3 regions of the Enterococcus sp. AZ196 genome follow, and region 1 is predicted to be linked to each of the others. Evidence: predicted binding sites of a transcription regulator. Region 1 holds the regulator's gene; each other region holds the start of a gene.
What was found. Region 1 encodes LexA, which represses DNA repair genes until DNA is damaged. Its sites were predicted from a motif close to CNAACANNTGTTNG; they were not measured.
Positions count from the first base shown of each region.

Region 2: a site for LexA is predicted at 1,751-1,764, ahead of uvrB (excinuclease ABC subunit UvrB). Genes of this name have one in related genera too.
Region 3: a site for LexA is predicted at 2,776-2,789, ahead of uvrC (excinuclease ABC subunit UvrC). Genes of this name have one in related genera too.

Region 1 is NZ_JBIPAM010000001.1:709,187-716,518, forward strand. Features, by position in the region: gene IGI67_RS03395 (FAD-dependent oxidoreductase) at 1-285, opposite strand, end outside; gene tkt (transketolase) at 562-2,556, opposite strand; gene IGI67_RS03405 (DUF896 family protein) at 2,649-2,891, opposite strand; gene lexA (transcriptional repressor LexA) at 3,024-3,647, shown strand; gene IGI67_RS03415 (hypothetical protein) at 3,893-4,159, shown strand; gene tnpA (IS200/IS605 family transposase) at 4,339-4,812, shown strand; gene IGI67_RS03425 (adenine phosphoribosyltransferase) at 5,006-5,518, opposite strand; gene recJ (single-stranded-DNA-specific exonuclease RecJ) at 5,533-7,332, opposite strand, start outside.
Region 2 is NZ_JBIPAM010000001.1:447,441-454,772, reverse strand. Features, by position in the region: gene uvrB (excinuclease ABC subunit UvrB) at 1-1,688, opposite strand, end outside; gene IGI67_RS02220 (amino acid ABC transporter substrate-binding protein/permease) at 1,934-4,096, shown strand; gene IGI67_RS02215 (ATP-binding cassette domain-containing protein) at 4,109-4,846, shown strand; gene IGI67_RS02210 (ISL3 family transposase) at 4,972-6,288, shown strand; gene IGI67_RS02205 (glycerol dehydrogenase) at 6,403-7,332, opposite strand, start outside.
Region 3 is NZ_JBIPAM010000001.1:1,141,418-1,148,749, forward strand. Features, by position in the region: gene IGI67_RS05505 (ABC transporter ATP-binding protein) at 1-153, opposite strand, end outside; gene IGI67_RS05510 (DUF6442 family protein) at 165-629, opposite strand; gene IGI67_RS05515 (helix-turn-helix transcriptional regulator) at 629-835, opposite strand; gene uvrC (excinuclease ABC subunit UvrC) at 923-2,698, opposite strand; gene trxA (thioredoxin) at 2,864-3,178, opposite strand; gene IGI67_RS05530 (endonuclease MutS2) at 3,293-5,653, opposite strand; gene IGI67_RS05535 (CvpA family protein) at 5,715-6,263, opposite strand; gene zapA (cell division protein ZapA) at 6,276-6,710, opposite strand; gene rnhC (ribonuclease HIII) at 6,847-7,332, shown strand, end outside.

The sequences.
Region 1 (7,332 bases):
TTTAAGGTCTTTTGCTGTTACTTTCTTCGCTTCTGTATCAATGTTTGTTACATCGTGTTCCATGTTCACTTTTGCACCTAGAGAAGTAAGTTCCTCAGGATTAGAATAGAATAAACCTGCTGGATCCTTAACAACGCCCCCTACATATAAAGCGATTCCACAAGATAAGAAAGAAATGTTGTCATTTCGCTCAAAGACTGTCACCTCAGCATCTGGGTGGTTTGCTAAAATATTTTTAACGGCTGCGGTACCGGCATGCGTACATCCTACTACTACTACTTTCATTGTCGTCCCTCTTTCGTTTAATCGTTTTTTTGTTTGCAATCTTTTGCACAAGGATAGTATAACAGAATTTAAATTCTGTCTAAATAAATTTGCTCACGAATAAACATTTTTATTTTTTACAAAGAAAATATGTAAGCACAGTTAAAAAGAAGTGTCACAGTAAAATATTATGTAAACTAATGATAGCAAGTCGTAACTATTAATCTCTGTTTCAAATACCTAATATAGGACAAAAAAAGTTGAGAAGACATCTCTCCTCAACTTTACCTATTACAATTATAACTCGTTAAATGTATTTACAACATTGCTTACTGTGAAACCAAATTGTTCTAAAACGTAATCTCCAGGGGCTGAAGCGCCAAAATGATCAATGCCAATCATTTTACCTTCTGATCCGATATAACGTTCCCAACCAAATGGAGATGCGGCTTCGATCGCTATACGTTTTGTTACGGATTTTGGTAAAACAGATTCTTTGTATGCTTCATCCTGTGCTTCAAATAAATCAAAGCTTGGAAGAGAAACAACAGAAACGTCTTTTCCTTGTGCTTTTAATTCTTTTTGTGCTTGAACCGCTAGATTCACTTCAGAACCCGTTGCGATTAAGATGCCATCTGGTGTATCTGATTCTGCTTTAGAGATCACGTACCCGCCTTTAGCTACGCCTTCTTTGGCCATGTCTTTGCTGTTTGGCAGCACTGGCAAGTTTTGGCGACTTAATACTAAAATCGTCGGTTTGTTTTTCGTTTCCAACGCTTGAATCCATGCAGCAGATGTTTCATTGCCATCAGCTGGACGAATCACTTGTACATTCGGCATGCAGCGTACACTAGCTAATTGTTCAATTGGCTCATGAGTTGGTCCATCTTCTCCGACAGCCACTGAATCGTGGGTTAATACATAAACGACTGGCAATCCTTGGATCGCAGACATACGAACAGCTGGACGCAGGTAGTCAGTAAATACGAAGAATGTCCCGCCATAAACACGAGTTCCGCCATGCAGATGGATACCATTCATTGCACTTGCCATCGCGAATTCACGAACACCAAACCAGATGTTGCGGCCTTCATAAGAGCCAGGCTGGAATTCTGGTTCATCAGCGATTGTTGTATTGTTAGAACCAGACAAATCAGCTGAACCGCCCCATACATTAGGAACTGCCTTGGTGATTGCTTGGATCGCATCTTTACTTGATACACGGCTTGCTTGCGCAGTGCCTTCCTCATAAACAGGCAAAGACTCTTCCCAGTTTTCTGGTAACTCGCCAGCGAAGGCCAGCTTGAACTGTTTCGCCAATTCAGGATGCGCCTTTTCGTAGTTAGCGAACATCGCATCCCAGTCAGTTTCTGCTTTTGCCCCTTTATCATTGATTTCTTCTTTAAAACGTTTTGCTACTTCTTCTGGTACTGTAAAGTCAGGATATTCCCAACCATATACAGCTTTAGCAGCATCAATACCGTCTTGACCGATTGGTGCACCGTGAACAGCTGAAGTCCCTTCTTTAGGAGCACCGAAACCAATAACTGTTTTGATCTCGATCAATGAAGGTTTGTCCGTTTCCGCTTTTGCTTCATCAATTGCTTTAGAAATTGCTTCTAAGTCGTTGCCATCTTTGACCAAAATATGCTGCCAGCCATAAGCTTCATAGCGAGCACCAACATCTTCAGTGAAGGCTTTTGAAGTAGGTCCATCTAATGAAATGTCGTTTGAATCGTACAATACGATCAATTTTCCAAGCTTCATATGACCTGCCATAGAGCTAGCTTCCCCGGAAACACCTTCCATTAAGTCGCCATCTCCACATAGTGCATACGTATAGTGATCCATGACATTAAAGCTGTCACGGTTATAAGTCGCCGCTAAATGGGCTTCAGCCATTGCCATCCCAACAGAAGTCGAAATACCTTGACCTAAAGGACCTGAAGTTGCTTCAACACCATCTGTATGTTGGAATTCAGGGTGTCCTGGTGTTTTACTTTCCCATTGACGGAAATTTTTCAAATCATCAATCGTTACTTGATAGCCTGCAAGATGTAATAAGCTGTACAACATTGCAGAACCATGACCTGCAGATAAAATGAAACGGTCGCGGTTTGGCCAGTTTAATGAAGTAGCTGGATTAACATTTAAATGTTTGGTCCATAAAGCATAAGCCATTGGCGCCGCACCCATTGGTAACCCCGGATGACCTGAGTTTGCTTTTTGAATTGCCTCAATACTTAACGTTCTGATTGTGTTTACACCTAGTTGATCGATTTTGTCGAACAAATTACTTCCTCCTTTTTGGTCATAAATACTTTAATTACAGATTCATTGTAACCGATTTATTTTGACTTTTCAATCACTTACCAACAAAAGATTTACTTTCTGTTGTGTAATCCTTTTTTCTTTTGAATCTCTTTTAATTTCTCTGGTGTAACATCGTTGCCTTCTGGATCAACGACCTTCATCCCTTCGATGTGATGGCGCATTCCACTGCGGAAGGAAGCGATATACTCTTCCCGTAAAACCTTCTGTTCATGCGCTTCCGCATCTGTTAAGCCGACTGTCTTTTTTTTCTTAGCTAATTCGTTGATACGTGCAATTGTTTCATCATTAATCATCTTGAGCACCTCTTTTCCCTTTCTAATTATACATAAAAAAAAATAAGTTGAAAGTACAAACAAATGCGAACGCTTGTTTGATTTGTTCAGATAACTATGCTACACTAAAAAAAACGAAAGAAGGTGCGGGCATTGGCAAAAAGAACGGAAACAAAACAATTAGAAGTTCTACGTTTCATTCATGAACGCGTTGAAGATAAAGGTTACCCACCCACTGTAAGAGAAATTGGAGAAGCTGTGAGTCTTTCATCTACTTCCACAGTCCACGGACACTTATCCAGATTAGAGAAAAAAGGTTGGATACTACGCGACCCCACAAAGCCAAGAGCAATTGAATTGACCATTACAGGTTTAGAAAAAATAGGAGCTACTCCGCAAGTGATCCCTATGCTAGGTGTTGTCACAGCCGGTGAACCGATCTTAGCTGTAGAGGAAGCATCGGACTTCTTCCCTGTTCCTCCAGATTTGTCGAGTGAAGAAGGCAGCCTATTCATGTTAACGATTCGCGGCGAAAGTATGATTAACGCTGGTATCTATGATGGTGATCATGTCATCGTTAGAAAGCAATCGACAGCAACAAATGGTGAGATCGTCATTGCTATGACTGACGAGAACGAAGCTACGTGTAAGAGATTTTATCGCGAATCGAATCATATTCGTTTACAACCTGAAAATGATGAGTTGGCACCACTTATTTTCGACAATGTTTCTATTCTTGGGAAGGTCGTTGGATTGTACCGCAACCATATTTATTAATCGGAATTTACTTCCGATTATTTTTTTCTTTACAAAACGAACAAACATTCGTATAATGAATATACAAACACATGTTCGCATGATAGTAGGATGTCTGTTCCGCTTTTCCCGATAAATAATTAAAACTAGATTTACAGTCTAAAAATTAGAACAAGTTTAGCGGAATGATCTACGTGGTGAGAATAAACCTCATTTTTGACTTTAGTAAAAATGAGTTCATTAATACGAATTAGGAGTGATTATTGATGAAAGCAGTAAGAAGATTTGGTTTGATTATCGCTGTATTGTTACTAGGTTTATTGATTGGTAAGTTAGGTTCTTTAGCTACGATCGTCATTTTTTCTGGCTTGTTCCTTGTTTGGTTTATGTTGTGGGATGAACGGAAGTATGCACAGCATTATGCTGAACGTCAATATGATGAAGATGATATCGAAGAAGAACACTATTATAAAGAACCGGCCGAAGATTTTTATTATGTGACTTGTGATCAGCACTATCATAAATCTGCTTAAAAATTAATCCCCAAGCTGTTAGATTTTTTTCTAACAGCTTTTTTTGTATGTTTTGAAAACCATAGGCTATGCCTATGGTTCCGGAGAGCTTCCAGCGTGGTATTAAAAAAGCCTCCCAAAATTGATAAACTGATGATGGTTTCCCGACCGCATCACAATCAAATTTAGGAGGTATCCTTATGATGAAGGATAAAGAAAGTTTAGCACACTCAAAATGGAGATGTAAGTATCATATTGTATTTGCACCAAAATATCGTAGACAAATCATTTATGGGAAATATAGAGAAAGTATCGGAGCAATCATCCGTAAGCTTTGTGAAAGAAAAGGGGTAGAAATTCATGAAGCAAATGCTTGTAAGGACCACGTTCACCTCCTTGTCAGCATTCCACCAAAGCTAAGTGTGGCTCAATTTATGGGATATTTAAAAGGAAAAAGCAGCTTAATGATATTCGATCGACATGCGGAGTTGAAGTATCGATATGGGAATCGTAAATTTTGGTGTCGCGGATACTATGTGGATACGGTTGGTCGAAATAAGGAACAGATAGCAGAATATATTCGTAAACAACTCAAGGAAGATCATGTAGCGGACCAGTTAACATTGTTTGAAGAAGTAGATCCATTTACAGGAGAAAAAAACAAGAAGAGATAAAGAGAGATTCTTTTAGAATCAGTGAGTAGATGTGGTGCGGGAGGAAGCCTTCAGATGGCCTTTCAGGCCAAGGCCGGTAATAGAGGCTTTCAGCCGAAGAGCAAACCACCCGTTTCACGGGTGGTTTTGATTGTCTGTCCTAATCAATTCAAAGGGCAAAATAAAAAAGCTGGAATATCTCTCCAGCTTTCTCTTAGTAGTCCATTAAAGTTAAAATATCGTACCCTTGGATTTTATCACGCCCGTGCAATTCCTCTAACTCAATCAAGAAGGCACAACCTACAACAACGCCACCAAGTTTTTCAACTAATTCGATCGTTGCTTTAATCGTTCCGCCAGTAGCCAATAAATCATCAGTGATCAACACTCGTTGACCAGGTTTGATGGCATCACTGTGGATCGTCAAAGTATCCGTACCATATTCTTTTTCATATTCAACTTCAATTACTTCACGTGGCAATTTACCCGGCTTGCGAACTGGTGCAAAACCTAAGCCCAATTCAAAAGCAACGGGACAGCCCACGATAAAGCCGCGAGCTTCTGGTCCTACGACCATATCAATTTGTTTTTCTTTTGCGTAATTGACAATTTGCTTAGTCGCTTCACGGTAAGCTTCGCCATCAGCCATTAACGGTGAGATATCACGAAATACTATTCCCTCTTTCGGATAGTCTGGGATACTGGCAATATAATCTTTCAAATTCATTTCGGTTGTTCCTCCTAGCCTTTCAGCCAATTTCTAATAGTTTGAATATCATTCATTAATAAAAACTCTTCGCTATCAATCCGAGCTATGCGTTTTTGATAAATCTCGCTCTCTTCAAAAGCTCGAGTTTGAGGAGATTCGACCATTTGTAAAACACCGTCGTCTATTGTAACAAATTTTAACTCAGAAAACACGTGAATCATGAATACTAATAATTTTTCTGGAATTCTTAAATAATTCGAAACATTTTTTAGTTTGAAGCGTATATCAACTCGCGGCTGCTTTACAAAGAATTTATAAAGCGCTTTGAACTGTTCACGATCTGGTAACCCGTTGAGATAAGCCTCATCTGGACTATATAGATAAAGATAAATACGTTCAAACTGTCCCTTGTGTGAGATTTCTTTAAGCAGCTCTTTCTGATCTGGGCAATCCAACACGACTAATTGGTCATACTCAGACCAGTCAATAGTTTTATCATATAAGGTGATCGGCTGTTGCAGCTCGTTCACAAAAAACTTTTGACTATTTGGTTGAAAAGCCAGATACAGCACTTTGCCGTTTTCGATTTTTTCATACCAAGTATATTTGGCTCTGCGGTCAATCACTTGAAGTCCGTTCGAAGAAAAATCAATCAGGCGCAATTGAACTTTCTTTTGTCCGTTCCATTCATTGATCTCTAAATCTCCTACGAATTGTGTATCCGGCTGCTGGATTTTCTCACCGTCTTCACCAAAACCAAAACCAATCGCATCCAACTGGCCGTCTTCACCTTTTAACGAAAATTTGACATGCTGTTGTTCACTGCCGATTCGTTTGAAAAAGCTGATCTCTCCATCCACCAAAAAAAGAGGTGCAGGATTATCTGTTCCAAATGGAGCGAGTTTTTTCAATTCTTCAACGAATTTCAACTTAATTTCAGATAGCTTTAACGACTCATCTATCATCAGGGTCGATCCTTTAGTCAGATCAATCTGTTCTGCCTCGATATAATCATTCATCATCCTTCTCAGATTCTGAATATTCTCCGACGGCATTGTCAATCCGACAGCTGCCGCGTGCCCGCCAAAATGAGTAAACTCAGACCGCATAGTGTTCAGCATTCCGAATAGGTCTAATGCTTCGACACTTCGACCGGACCCCTTTGCTACACCATTTTCATCAATAGACAAAATAATCGTTGGATGTCCTGTTTGTTTAAGAATATTTCCAGCAACGATTCCTAAGACCCCTGGATTCCACCCCTGTGATGCAATCAAATGAACCCCATCTTCAGGATTGATCAACGCTGCTGCCTGAGCAGTGGTTTCTTGAACTATTTGCTTGCGTTCATCATTAATCTTGTTAAGTTTTTCAGCCAAGCCACGTGCAACTTCATCATCAAAAGTCGTCATCAGTTCTACAGCAGGATTCGGATCACCCAAACGTCCAATAGCGTTTAAGCGCGGCCCTAAACTAAACCCAATACTCGTTTCATCAACTTTTTGCAGGTCAACAGAACTGACCTTCAGTAATTCTAACAGACCTAAACGCTGCGTTTGCTTGATTGCTTGCAGCCCCAGCTTAACTAGATTACGGTTTTCACCAGTCATAGAAACTAAATCTGCTACAGTCCCAATGGTTACTAGATCCAACATTTCTAACGGAACTTCTTCTAGTAATGCTGTCGCCAATTTGAAGGCAACGCCGGCCCCAGCCAACTCACCAAAGGGATAATGTCCCTCAGGATGACGAGGATGAATAATACAGTAAGCATCTGGTAAAATAGGCGGCATCTCATGATGATCCGTAACGATCACATCGACACCCTGAGA
Region 2 (7,332 bases), 260 kb from region 1:
TCCGTGACTTTGTCAGCATACATAATCACTCTACCTTCCGAGTTACGAGCGGCACGTCCAATGGTTTGGACCAAAGAACGTTCGCTTCGCAGGAAGCCTTCCTTGTCTGCATCCAAGATCGCCACTAATGAAACTTCCGGTACATCCAGACCTTCTCGCAGCAAATTGATCCCAACAAGTACATCAAACTTGCCCAAACGCAGATCACGTATAATTTCAGTACGTTCAAGCGTTTTGATATCACTGTGCAGATACTTAACTTTAATCCCAAGTTCTTTGAAGTAATCTGTTAAGTCCTCTGACATTTTCTTCGTTAAAGTGGTGACAAATACCCGTTCATTCCGTTCAGAACGTTCGTTAATTTCTCCTACCAAGTCATCGATTTGTCCCATTATTGGACGCACTTCAATAACCGGATCTAATAAACCAGTTGGACGGATAATCTGCTCAACCACTGTATCTGTCTCTTCGTGCTCATAAGGCCCTGGAGTCGCTGAAACGTATACGATTTGATTAACGCGTTCTTCAAACTCCTTTAACTGTAAAGGCCGATTATCTAATGCTGACGGCAAACGAAAACCATAATCTACCAGCATCTGCTTACGTGCACGGTCGCCATTATACATTCCGCGTACCTGAGGCATCGTTACATGTGATTCGTCAACAACAAGTAAAAAGTCTTCTGGGAAAAAATCAATCAGCGTATAAGGTGGTTCTCCTTCTTTCCGACCATCCATATGTCGTGAATAGTTTTCAATACCCGAGGTATAACCCATTTCTCGCAGCATTTCAATATCATAATTCGTCCGTTGCTCCAAACGCTGAGCTTCTAGTAACTTATTATCGTTTCTTAAAACTTCCAATCGATCAGCAAGTTCTTTTTGAATGTTGCTGATGGCTACTTCCATATGTTCTTCATTTGTTAAAAAGTGAGTCGCAGGGAAAATAGCTACGTGTTCTGTTTCTCCTGTGATTTCTCCCGTCAAAGCGTCTACCTCACGTATCCGCTCAATCTCATCTCCAAAAAATTCCACGCGTAAAGCACGTTCGTCTCGTGAAGCAGGGAATATCTCCACTACATCACCACGAACGCGAAAACGACCACGTTGAAAATCAATATCGTTTCGTTCAAATTGAATATCGATCAGGTTTCGCAGCAGTTGATTTCGATCCATCTCCATTCCCACACGCAGTGAGACGACCTGCTCCAAATATTCTTTCGGCGAACCCAGACCAAAGATGCAAGAGACCGATGCTACGACAATTACATCATTTCTCTCCAGCAGAGCACTTGTCGCCGAGTGACGCAGTTTGTCAATCTCATCATTGATGCTCGAATCTTTTTCGATATACGTATCGCTAGAAGGAACATAAGCCTCGGGTTGATAATAATCGTAATAGCTGACAAAATACTCCACCGCATTGTTAGGAAAGAATTCCTTAAACTCACCGTATAATTGTCCTGCTAATGTCTTATTATGGGCAATAATCAACGTTGGTTTATTAACCTCTTTGATGACATTGGAAATCGTATAAGTTTTCCCTGTACCGGTGGCACCTAAAAGTATTTGTGCTTTTTTTCCATCGACGATTCCTTCGGCGAGCTGTTCAATGGCCTCAGGCTGATCGCCAGCAGGCTGATATTTTGAATGAAGGTCGAACGTGTTGTCCGTTACTCTTTCAATCATACAAAAATCCCCCTTTTTATATTAAATGAACAAAGATTTTCCATTCCAAAATTATAGCATACCGAACATATTTTCGCCATTTTTTATTCTTGCCGTAAGAAGTTCTTAAAAACGTCCATGTTACATTTCGTTACATCTCATGTTATAAATTTTTTGCTTTTTTTCTATCCTCCAATGAAGACTCTTGTATTTTATCCTTAAACTAACATATAATAAACAAACGATAAGTAATTAGGAGGATTATTATGAGAAAAAACAAATTAATTCCATTCGTCGTTTTCTTTATGGCAAGTATTTTCACACTAGGCTTTGCTAACAAAACAGACGCCGCGGAAAAAACATATAAAATTGGAACGGACCTAACTTTTGCTCCTTTCGAATTCCAAAACTCCGATGGCGAATACATAGGGATCGACGTGGATTTACTTAACCAAATTGCAAAGGACCAGAACTTCAAAGTGGATTTACGTCCTTTAGGCTTTGACAGTTCAATCCAAGGAGTTCAATCAGATCAGCTGGATGGCATGATCGCTGGTATGAGCATTACAGATGAACGTAAAAAAACATTTGATTTTTCAGAACCGTATTTTGATAGTGGCATCCAGATGGCCGTTAAAAATGACAACAAAAACATCAAGGATTACAAGGATCTGAAAGGAAAGACGGTTGCTGCCAAGATCGGTACCGAAAGTGCTACATTCTTAGATAAGAACAAAGATAAGTACGGTTACGAAATCAAGCAATATGAAGCTGCCGATGCTATGTATAATGCTTTGACTAACGGAAATGTTGAAGCAATTTTTGATGACTACCCGGTTCTTGGGTATGCTGTAACGAACGGTCAACCCTTCAAGTTAGTCGGTGATCCTGAAAAAGGCAGCTCTTATGGCTTCGCTGTAAAAAAAGGCGAAAACAAAGAGTTGCTAGAAAAATTCAACAAAGGGTTGAAAGCTTTAAAGAAAGACGGAAGCTACGATAAAATTGTCAGCAAATACATTTCTACTGGTTCAGGCAACAAAGAAGTCTCTGGTGAAATGAAAAAAATCGAACCGAAAAAAGATGTTTATGTCGTTGCCAGTGACTCTGCATTCGCTCCATTTGAATACAAAGACAGTGATGGAAAATACAAAGGGATCGACGTTGACTTATTAAAACGTGCAGCCGAACTCCAAGGGTTTAAATTAGATATTAAATTTATTGGCTTCTCTTCAGCGATGCAGGCATTAGAATCTGGGCAGGCAGAAGGTATGATCGCTGGTATGACAATCACAGATGAACGAAAGGCCAATTATGACTTTTCTGACCCTTACTTCCAAAGCGGGATTCAGTTAGCTGTGGCCAAAGACAATAAGGACATCAAATCCTATAAAGATTTAAAAGGAAAAACTGTCGGAGCTAAAGTCGGTACTGAAAGTGCTGATTTTCTAGAAGCTCATAAAAAGGAATATGATTACACCATTAAGAGCTTTGATGCAGCTGATCAGCTGTATGATGCGTTGAAGGTTGGCTCAATTGACGCTATGATGGATGACTACCCTGTTATCGGTTATGCGGTCAATCAAGGACAAGATTTAAAGACGCCGATTAAACGTGAAGTTGGTGGCGAGTATGGTTTCGCAGTGAAAAAAGGGCAAAATGCGGAGCTTAGAGAAATGTTCACCGAAGGCTTGAAAGAAATGAAACGTACTGGCGAATATGATGAGATCGTCAATAAGTACATCGGGTCTGATAAAGAAGAAAAGAAAGACGCTATTGATGAATCCACGATTATCGGTCTATTGAAAAATAACTATAAATCATTACTAGACGGTTTATGGAAAACCATCGTTCTAGCCTTAGTCTCATTTGCTCTTGCCTTAGTCCTAGGTGTCATTTTCGGATTATTCCGAGTTTCTCCAGTTCGTGGATTACGGACTTTAGCAGGTGTCTACATTGATATTATCCGGGGTATTCCAATGATGGTATTAGCCTTCTTCATTTTCTTTGGCTTACCAGGGATTACCGGAATCAAGATTCCCGATTTTGCCGCAGGAATCATTACTTTGACTTTAAATGCAAGTGCCTATATTGCTGAAATCGTCCGCGGCGGTATCAATGCTGTGCCAGTTGGTCAAATGGAAGCCTCTCGTAGTTTAGGTCTTTCATACAATCGCACGATGCAGAAAATTATTTTGCCGCAGGCTGTGAAGATCATGATCCCTTCTTTCATTAACCAATTCGTTATCAGCTTGAAAGATACGACGATCATCTCTGCTATCGGTGTCGTGGAATTACTCCAAACAGGTAAAATCATCGTCGCTCGTACAACCCAAAGCTCTTACGTATACTTGATCATCGCGATCATGTACTTGATCTTGATCACGATCTTGACTAAGTTAGCAAACCGTTTAGATAAGAAGGTGAAATAGATGGAAAATAGAATAGATAAAAAAATTGTCGTAAACCATTTAGTGAAGAAATTCGGTGAAAACACCGTATTGAATGACTTGAATATCACCATCAGTGAAGGTGAAGTAGTTTGTATTATCGGACCATCTGGTTCAGGTAAAAGTACCTTCTTGCGCTGTATGAACCACTTAGAAGAACCTACTTCGGGTGAAATCATTATCGATGGGCAGGATCTGACCGATAAGCATACAGACATCAATTTGGTGCGTCAGCATATTGGGATGGTATTTCAGCATTTCAACTTGTTCCCGCACTTGACTGTTTTGGAAAATATTACTTTGGCTCCGCTTGATTTAAAAGGCGAATCAAAAGAATCGGCTAATAAGCGTGGAGTGGAATTGTTAACACAGGTCGGCTTAGCTGAAAAGAAAAATGATTATCCAGATAGTCTTTCTGGCGGCCAAAAACAGCGTGTCGCAATCGCTCGTGCATTAGCAATGAACCCTGATGTCATGCTTTTCGACGAACCAACCTCTGCTCTTGACCCGGAAATGGTTGGAGATGTATTAAAGGTTATGAAAGATTTAGCGCTGCAAGGAATGACAATGGTAATCGTTACTCACGAAATGGGATTCGCTAAGGAAGTAGCTGACCGTGTGATCTTTACCGACGGTGGGAAAATTCTTGAGGACGGCACACCAGAACAAGTTTTCAATAATCCTCATAATCCAAGAACGCAAGACTTCTTGAATAAAGTATTGAATATTTAGGTTCTATAATATTTGGTGTTGTTACTCAAAAGTGAGTAGGAACACCCTTTTCTTTTTATAATACAAAAAGACACTTGGTTGTCCTATAATTAAATCGCCAAACCAAACCATAGGAGGTCAACCAAATGTCCGTAACTAAGAATATCAAACTTAAAGATGAAAATACAGATAAAGCCATCAAATTGTTGCTAAATATCAAAGATTCTCATATCTCGTTTCCTAAAGATGCGATAAATAAGGAACGCATCCGCGGTAAATCTGCGAACGTATTTACGGGGACACTGTCCTACGAACCGCCTCACTGTGAACTTTGCGGCTTTGATTCTGTGATTCGTCATGGCTGGAAAGACAGCTGGATTCAGATGCTTCCTTATCAGGAAGTACCAACGTATCTTCATTTATATAAACAACGGTTTCTCTGCAGGCATTGTTTTCATACTTTTTCTGCCAAAACGTATTATGTCGCTGAAAACTGCTATATTTCTCAAGCTCTGAAATTTGCGATCGCCGTTGATTTAAAGAGAAAAATCTCGATGAAAGATATTGCCGAACGCTATTCTGTTTCTTCGAAAACGGTTGAGCGGGTACTGGACACTTTTTTTAAGGAGCCGAAAAGAAACCCTGAGTACTTACCAAAGCATCTTTTGATCGATGAATTTAAGGGAACCAAGGACTGTGAAGGGGCTATGTGTTTTATCATCAGTGACGCGGATACCGGGAAAATCTTCGATATTCTAGATGATCGTCGGAATTTCAAGTTAAGAGCGTACTTTCAACGTTTTTCTTTCAAAGCGAGACGTCGAGTCACACACGTTGTCATGGATATGAATGCTTCTTACGGCATTGTGACGAAAGAAGTGTTTCCCAATGCACGGATTTCAATCGACCGTTTTCATGTCATTCAACAGCTGACTCGCGCTTTAAACAAACAACGCATTCAAGCGATGAACCAATTGAAAAAGAGTGATTCGCAAGCACAAAAAGACTATCGGAAACTGAAAAAGTACTGGCGCACCGTCTTGAAGAAAAATTCCAAACTAAACTATCAATCATTGAAACAATTTCCACTATTCAAACAGAAATATCTAACAGAATCGGAGGTTTTAGATTATCTGCTTTCCGTTGATCCACAGCTTCGTCAAAGTTATGACATCTACCAGAATTTGTTAGGTGCCTTTGATGCGAAAGATTTTAACAGCTTTTTTGACTTGATCGATTCCTTGCCTCAGTCATTAAACGCTGGTTTTAAAAAAGCCGTGACCTATCTTAATAAACATCGAACGGCGATCATTAATGCCTTGAAGTATCCGTATTCCAATGGCAAGTTGGAGGGGAAAAACAATCTGATCAAAGTAATTAAGCGCATTGCTTTTGGCTTCAGGACTTTCCGTCATCTCCGTAAGCGAGTGCTGATCCACCAGAATCTCTGTGACATCATTTAATAACTCAAAAAAAGGAAACGCCGAAGCGTCTCCTTAAGGTGATTTGATTGAAACAACACTATTTGACTTAGAGCCAATATTTAATCCATAAACACAAAAAGCCGTGAAATCATTTTAGATTTCACGGTTTTTTCTAAAAACTAATAAAGCTTGATAAACTTCTTCTTTGGTCACTGGTGATTGACTGCGGATTATTCCATCCTCTGGAGAAAAGGCCAAATCAGTCACTTTTTTCAGTTCTTCCGCAGATGGGAAGATCGATAAATCCTCATAAGTAGTCGGCAAATCTAAATTCTCAAATAGCCTTCGATACTGAGTCAGTTCCTCTTCTCGCCCTTCTATATGAAGATGCTGTAAAGTCGTCAGAGCGATGATTTGTCCGTGACTCCCCTTCACTTCTCTACCCCATAGGCTAATCATCGCATTGTGCAGTGCATGAGCAATACTCAAACCGCCCGATTCAAACCCAATCCCGCTTAATAGTGTGTTTGCCTCAACAACCGCTTCAAATGCCGGCGTAATTTCATGTTTCTTGTTTGCCTCCACTGCTGCTTCTGCATACTCCAACAAAACTTCACGACATTTTTCTGCTATGGCTTCTGCTGCCAAGGTGGGCAGTGTTCCAAGTGTGTTCACTCCAGAATTTTCTCGCACTGTTCTCGCTTCTATTGACGTAGACAATCCGTCAGCGATTCCGGCAGTTAGAAAATGGACTGGACTGTTGATTAAAATCGCCGTATCAACTAAAACTAAATCAGGACTTTGAGCATAGTAATCATACTTTTCAAAGTAGCCATCTTGGTATTTCACCGAAATCCGTGAAGTTGGCGCATCTGTCGAAGCTGATGTTGGAACAACGATACAGCTGCTGTTCGATTCAAATGCCAACGCTTTTCCCAAATCAATCGCTCTTCCACCGCCCAAAGCAATAACATAATTAAAACTGTTTGTACCTCTCTCGTTCTCCACAAGCCATGTGCTAATTTGGCCGCCTCGAATAGTCAGCTCTTCGATCAATTGCTTTCCGACCATTTCGTACACAAA
Region 3 (7,332 bases), 430 kb from region 1:
TAAAAAATCTAAAATCAAACGAAAAGTCGTCGTTTTTCCTGCACCATTTTGACCAATCAATCCTAAAATTTTTCCGTCTTCAATCGTAAAACTCATCTCATTCAATGCTTTATACGATCCAAAACTTTTACTCAAATTTTTAACCTGTAACATTTTCTCACTCCCTATAATTTCTTTCTAAAATAAAAGTAACAAATCAGATAACTGATTAAAAACACATAAATCAAGCCACTTGCTGTATACATTAGTGGTCGTGATACAAAGCTACCAATCATGGCTAAAAGGACAAATACAAACAGCATCACGTAGGTAGTTATATATAACGCTCTTGAGATGATCTCAATATTCCGTTCGTCTGTGTGAATAATTCGGTACCGTTTTAATTTATCTAGATCCTCCATTATCCGTCGGTTCCTAAAAATATAAATAATAAGTATCATAGAAGATGTCATGAACATCCCCATTAAGAAGCCGATAGCATGGGCATTGATTTTCAAATCATAGTTATTTACTCCAATGAGAAGTATACCTGAACAGGTCAACATAAAAATAATTGCTATTAGATAAAATCTGTTCTTTTTTTTCAGTTTTTCTTGGTATTCACGATCAGCTTTCGATAACTCTTTCATTATTCCCCATCCTCCTCATCAAAAATGAATACATCCTCAATCGATCGATCAAAATAACGTGCAATTTTATGCGCCAGAATCAAGGAAGCATTGTAACGTCCATTTTCTAGCGAAATAATTGTTTGTCTTGTAACCTCCAATTCTAATGCAAGATCACTCTGGGTCAGCTTCCGCTCTTTTCGGAGCATCTGAATTCGATTTTCCAAACAATCACTCCCTCAATGTATAGTTCCCTTTACATCTTACAAAAAAAGTATAGCACCCTTTACATTAAATGTAAAGGGTGCTATACATTATTTTTTTTGTAGTTGATGATACGTATTCTCAGCGACTACTTTTGGTAATCCGACCTTTTGTAACTCCTCTATTGATGCTGCTTGAATATTCTTTAAGGATTTAAACTCCTTTAACAGCATTTTTTTCCGTTTTGGTCCTAACCCATCAATATTATCCAATTTCGAAGCAAAACTATTTTTACTTCGTAATTGCCGATGGAAGGTAATGGCAAAACGATGGACCTCATCTTGAATTCGTTGAAGTAAGAAAAATTCTTGAGAGTTACGCTCCAAAGGAACAACCGTCAGTTCTGGTCCAAAAAGCAGCTCACTGGTTTTATGCTTGTCGTCTTTTGCCAGACCAGCAATCGGAATGTCGATCCCTAACTGATTCGCTAATACATCCTTGGCAACATCGACCTGTCCTTTTCCCCCGTCAATCACAATTAAGTCTGGGAATGGTAATCCTTCTTTTAACACACGAGAATAACGACGATAGATCACTTCTCGCATCGAAGCATAGTCATCTGGGCCTTTCACTGTCTTTATTTTATACTTGCGGTATTCTTTTTTAGCAGGCTTTCCATCAATGAAAACTACCATTGCAGAAACCGGATCAGTCCCCATAATATTAGAGTTATCAAATGCTTCAATTCGGATCGGCGCTGGAATATTCATCGCATCACCTAATTTTTCTACTGCCCCGATCGTTCGAGCTTCACTGCGACCAATTAAATCAAATTTTTCATTCAATGCTACTTGTGCATTTTTCCCTGCTAATTTCACAAGTTTTTTCTTATCACCGCGTTGTGGTTGTAAAACCTTCGTCGCTAACATGGCTTCTACACTTGGCTTATCAATATTATCGGGAATCAATACTTCCTTGGGAATGAAATGTTCATTTTCTTGGTAAAATTGACCAATATAAGTAAGAAAATCTTCCTCAGCATCATTGTAAAATGGAAACATTGAGACATCTCGCTCAATCAATTTTCCTTGGCGGACAAAAAAGACTTGGACGCACATCCAACCTTTATCAGTTGCATACCCAAAAATATCACGATCAACTAAATCAGTATTAGTCATTTTTTGTTTGGTCATCACTGTTCCGATCGCTTTGATTTGATCTCGGTATTCAGCTGCTTTTTCAAATTCCATATCCGCAGCCGCTTGATTCATTTTTTCCTTTAATTGATCTTGAATTTCAGTATGTCCGCCATTCAAGAAGCTCTTGATTTCTTCTACCATATCCTTATAAACCTGTGGATCCACATGAAAAGCATAGGGACACAAACACTGTCCTAAATGATAATAAAGACAAGGCGTTTTTTGCGATGGTTTACATTTTCGCAACGGAAACAACCGATCCAATAATTTTTTAGTCTCATTAGCAGCATTCACATCAGGATACGGACCAAAGTAATGGGCTTTATCTTTTAAAACTTTGCGCGTAATCATCAAGCGAGGATATTTTTCATTCGTAATTTTTAAAAATGGATAGGTCTTATCATCCTTTAACATGATGTTATACTTTGGATCATTTTTTTTGATCAAATTAATCTCAAGCAGCAACGCCTCAATGTTAGATTCTGTCACGATATACTCAAAATCCACGATCTCACTTACTAATCGTTCAGTCTTAGTGTTATGACTGCCGGTAAAATATGAGCGGACTCGATTTTTTAATATTTTTGCCTTCCCCACATAAATAATCGTGCCATTTTTATCTTTCATCAGATAGCAGCCCGGTTGATCTGGTAAAAGCGCTAATTTGTTTCTGATTCGTTCGTTCATAAGTGGCTTCCCTTCACAGCTATCTCCTAATATAGTAGTTTATTATATCTGCAATTCCACTGAAAAGCTATTTATACCGAGCAATTTTTTGTCTCGGACTCAGCAGCTTACCCTAGTAAAATTGTCACACTTAAAAAAGCTGGACATAAAGTCCAGCTCATCTTCTTACATGTGAGCTTGGATAAGCTCCTTTAATTGATCCTTAGTATGAACACCAATCACTTTATCAACAACTTGTCCATCTTTTTTCAAAACAAGTGTTGGGATACTCATAATACCGAATGATGCTGGAGTCTCTGGATTTTCATCAACGTCCATTTTTACAACTCTGAATTCATCTTCATCATATTCTTCGGATAATTGTTCTAAGATTGGTGCCTGCATACGACAAGGACCACACCATGTTGCCCAAAAATCGATCAAAACAAGTCCATTATCTGTTTCTTCGTTAAACGTTTTATCAGTGACTACTTGTGACATTTGAATTCCTCCTATAATAAATCGGATACTTTAAAATCCGCATCCTTTTTTCTTACTAAAAGTAGTATATCACGGTCACATTTTCTTCGCTAGCTTTCTGCTTACACTTGTAAACTATTTAAAAGTTACCACCGTAGCCCCACTACCGCCTTGGTTTGCAGGAGCAAATTCAAAGCTTTGAACATTCCGATTATTTTTAAGATAATCAGTAATTCCTTTACGTAACGCACCCGTTCCTTTTCCATGGATAATTCTTACTTGAGCAAAATTTGCTAAAAGTGCTGCATCAATGTACTGATCCACCTCAGCAAGTGCTTCTTCATAACGCTTCCCACGCAAATCCAATTCTGGTTTCACACGAGCGCTAGCTCCTCGTTGGACACCTGTTATCACGCGTTGCTTCGGTTCTTCAACAGGCGTAGTCAATACCATATCATCTTCAGAAACGGCCATTTTTAAAATACCCAATTGGACCTGCCACTCGTTCTCACCGATCTTTTGGATTAAAGTGCCCCTTTGTCCATAAGTTTCTACAATAACCTCATCATTTGGCTTAAACTGTTTTTTGGCCTTAGCTTTTTGCAGAATCTTATTTTTTTTCAAATGTTCATCTTGTTTTAAATCCGCTAATTGTGTCTTTGCTCCAATCAGTTGGTGTTCCTTTATACTTCCTTGACCTTCTAATCGCATTTTGCGGATATCTTTAATAATTTTTTCAGCATTTTCTTCCGCTTCGCTGACGATTTTATTGGCCTCTTTACGAGCTTTATCCATTTCTTTCTCACGTTCATCAAAGAAATAGGAATATGCATTTTTTAAATCGCGATAGAGCTTTTCAGATTCCTCCACATAATGACGAACCTCTAGGTATTCAGTTTCCGTAGCTTTACGTTGATTTTCTAAATCAGAGATCATCTCATTCAAATCTTGACTTTCCTCATCAATAATAAGCTTCGCACTCTCAATCACCATCGGATCTAGACCAAGTCGACGAGAAATTTCAAAAGCATTGCTTCGACCAGGTACCCCAATCAATAATCGATAAGTCGGACTTAATGTATCGACATCAAACTCCATGCTTGCATTGATCGTGTTCGAACGATTATAGCCATAAATCTTCAATTCAGGATAATGCGTCGTAGCCATCACATAAGAAGATTTCGCACCAACTGCGTCCAAGATCGCGATCGCTAACGCAGCACCTTCTTGCGGATCTGTCCCTGCACCTAATTCGTCAAACAACACTAGACTATGTTCATCGATTTTATCTAATATTGAAACAATATTGGTCATGTGAGAAGAAAATGTCGATAAGCTTTGCTCGATGGATTGCTCATCACCAATATCAGCAAATACTTCTGTAAAAATGCCCATCTCACTATCTTCATATACAGGTAATGGCAAGCCTGACTGTCCCATCAATTGTAAAAGACCAAGCGTTTTTAAGGAAATCGTTTTTCCCCCAGTGTTCGGTCCAGTAATCACAACAGCCTGAAAGTCCTGACCGATCATAATATCATTAGCAACAGCCTTTTCTTGATCCAACAGTGGATGCCGTGCTTGCTTAAAGAACACATGGTTCTGTTGATTGATCGTTGGTACAACTGCTTTCAACGCTTTGGCAAAGCGTGCCTTTGCGTTCATCAGGTCGAAACGTCCTAATACATACGCATTGTGTAAAATGTCTTTTCTAGGGGCAACTAATTCAGCCGATAATTCAGCTAATATACGTTCGATTTCCGTTCTTTCAGCAATCTGTTGTTGCCGCAATCGATTATTTAACTCCACAATTTGCTTTGGCTCCATAAACAAGGTCTGACCCGAAGCGCTCTGATCGTGTACGACCCCGCCAAAAATCCCACGGTACTCCTGTTTTACAGGGATTACATAACGATCGTTTCTCATAGTAATCAAACTATCACTCAAATATTTTGCATTTTTTCCACGAATCAATCCGTCTAACTGCTCACGAATCGTTTGTTCACTGCGGCGAATTTGACTGCGGATCGTACGTAATTCTGGTGATGCTTCATCCCGTATGCGCCCGTCTTCCTCTACAGAACGTCTCAACTTCCCGCTTAATTCCGGTAATGTCGTCAATTGATCTTCCCAAAAGTATATGCGTAGAAATTCTAACTCGCTATCCTTTAAATCATCAATAAATCGAACCAACTCACTTGTTGTTGATAGCACACGAGAAACCTCTGCCAACTCTACCCCGTTAAGGTTCGCACCAATTTCAATTCGCTTCATGTGTGGTTTAATATTATTTAATTTAGGAATCGGCAGTCCTCCACGTAAACGCTGGACCTTCATTCCATCATCTGTCTCATCTAGCCAGGCTTGAACTGTTTCTTCATCACTAGAAGGAGCCAATTGACGAATTTCTTCTTCCCCTTGTTCAGTTGTTAAATATTGTTGAATCATTTTTTTTACTTGTTCAAACTCTAATGTTTTTAGAATGCGCTCATTCATATTTTCACCTTCTATACATAAATAAACCGAAACCTGTCAAACAGCGTCCCGGTTTTTTTCTTTATCCAATAATTTTTGTCACCCACAAGCTATCAAACTGAGAACTCAAAAATAGTGAGTGCTCAATCATAAAACGGGCATACCAGCTGCCTTCTAATTGATTTTGAATCAATGCCATCGGTACGAAACTGACAAGCTTCAAAATCAAGAAAATGAACACATAGCAAACAAACAGTTGTAAGACTCCAGCGACAATTCCGTCATATTGAGGAATGATCACCTTAAACAACAAATCTTTAAAGAAGATCACGATTAGATGTGTCAACAACCAGCCCGCGAGCAAAATCATCACAAACGCAACTCCTGCATAAAAAGCTTTATCTAAATTGAAAGCTTGTTCCACAGAATAATATACCATCTTTGATTCGCTGGTGACGGATGGATATGGCACAAATAAATCCAAATGCGATCCTAACTGCTGATAAAACATTCGTGCAACAATAAATGACAGCAGATATCCAACCGAAAATACTATCTGATAAGCCAAGCCTCTTCGATAGCCAACATAAAAAGATAGCAGTAATGCAAATAAAATTACCAATGTTAACATAGTATCCCTCACTTATTTATTTGCCGCTCTTTTTTGAATCTCGCGTTTCCGGTTCTCATTAACAATCTGCTGTGCTTCTACGTGGTTCCGGATCGGAACATTTTCTTTTCCGTTTTTCCGCATTATTTCCTTGGCTTCAGCTTCAATTGCTTCGATTTTTTTAATTCGATTTTCTAATTCTAAATTATGAGCCGCTTGTCCATCAAGTGTATATTGCTGCTTTTCCAGCTTCATTAACGCTTCTTGCTTTTTTAATTGATCTGAGACCGCATTGATCGCCAATAACATCGTAGCTTTTTCTTGCGTGATCTCAGGTGATAACGACATGATCTCATTTAACTGTTCATTGACCAAGGCTGTAACCATATCCATATGTTGCTTGGATTCTTGTCCAATGATAGTATAAGTCTGACCGGCAACGATTGCCTTATAGCGATTTTGCGCCATATCGATCAACCTTCCTAATCCGATTTTTTTATTAATCCTGTATCAAAAATACTAATATATTATATGCTAAAACTTTTGATATGTACAACTTTCATCAATTAAAAGCCAATTAACTTAAAGAAAAGAGAAAAAAATCATGAGTTCTGCTGTCTTAAAACTAACAAAAACAGAGATTCAAAAACTGAAAACCTATTACACTGACTATTTGTTAAACAAAAAAGTTCCCTACAGTGAATTTTCTGCCAAAAAAAATGGCACAAGCATCACCGCCTATACTTCTGGTAAAGTTCTATTTCAAGGGAACAATGCTGAACAAGAAGCGGCCCGTTGGGGAAAAACAGGCGCTGCAAACACGAAAAAAGAAAACAGCTTGCCCAAAGATTTCGCGTCACTATCTGTCCTAGGCAGTGATGAGGTCGGTAATGGCAGTTACTTTGGCCCGCTATGTGTTTGTGCGGCCTATGCGGATAAGGAACATCTTACCGCACTAAAAAAACTTGGCGTTAAAGACTCAAAAATGCTGACGGACGGACAAATCCGTAAAATGGCTGAAACAATCAAGGAGTTGATTCCTTATAAATTATTAGTGCTTCATCCAGAAAAATATAATGAGATTCAACCA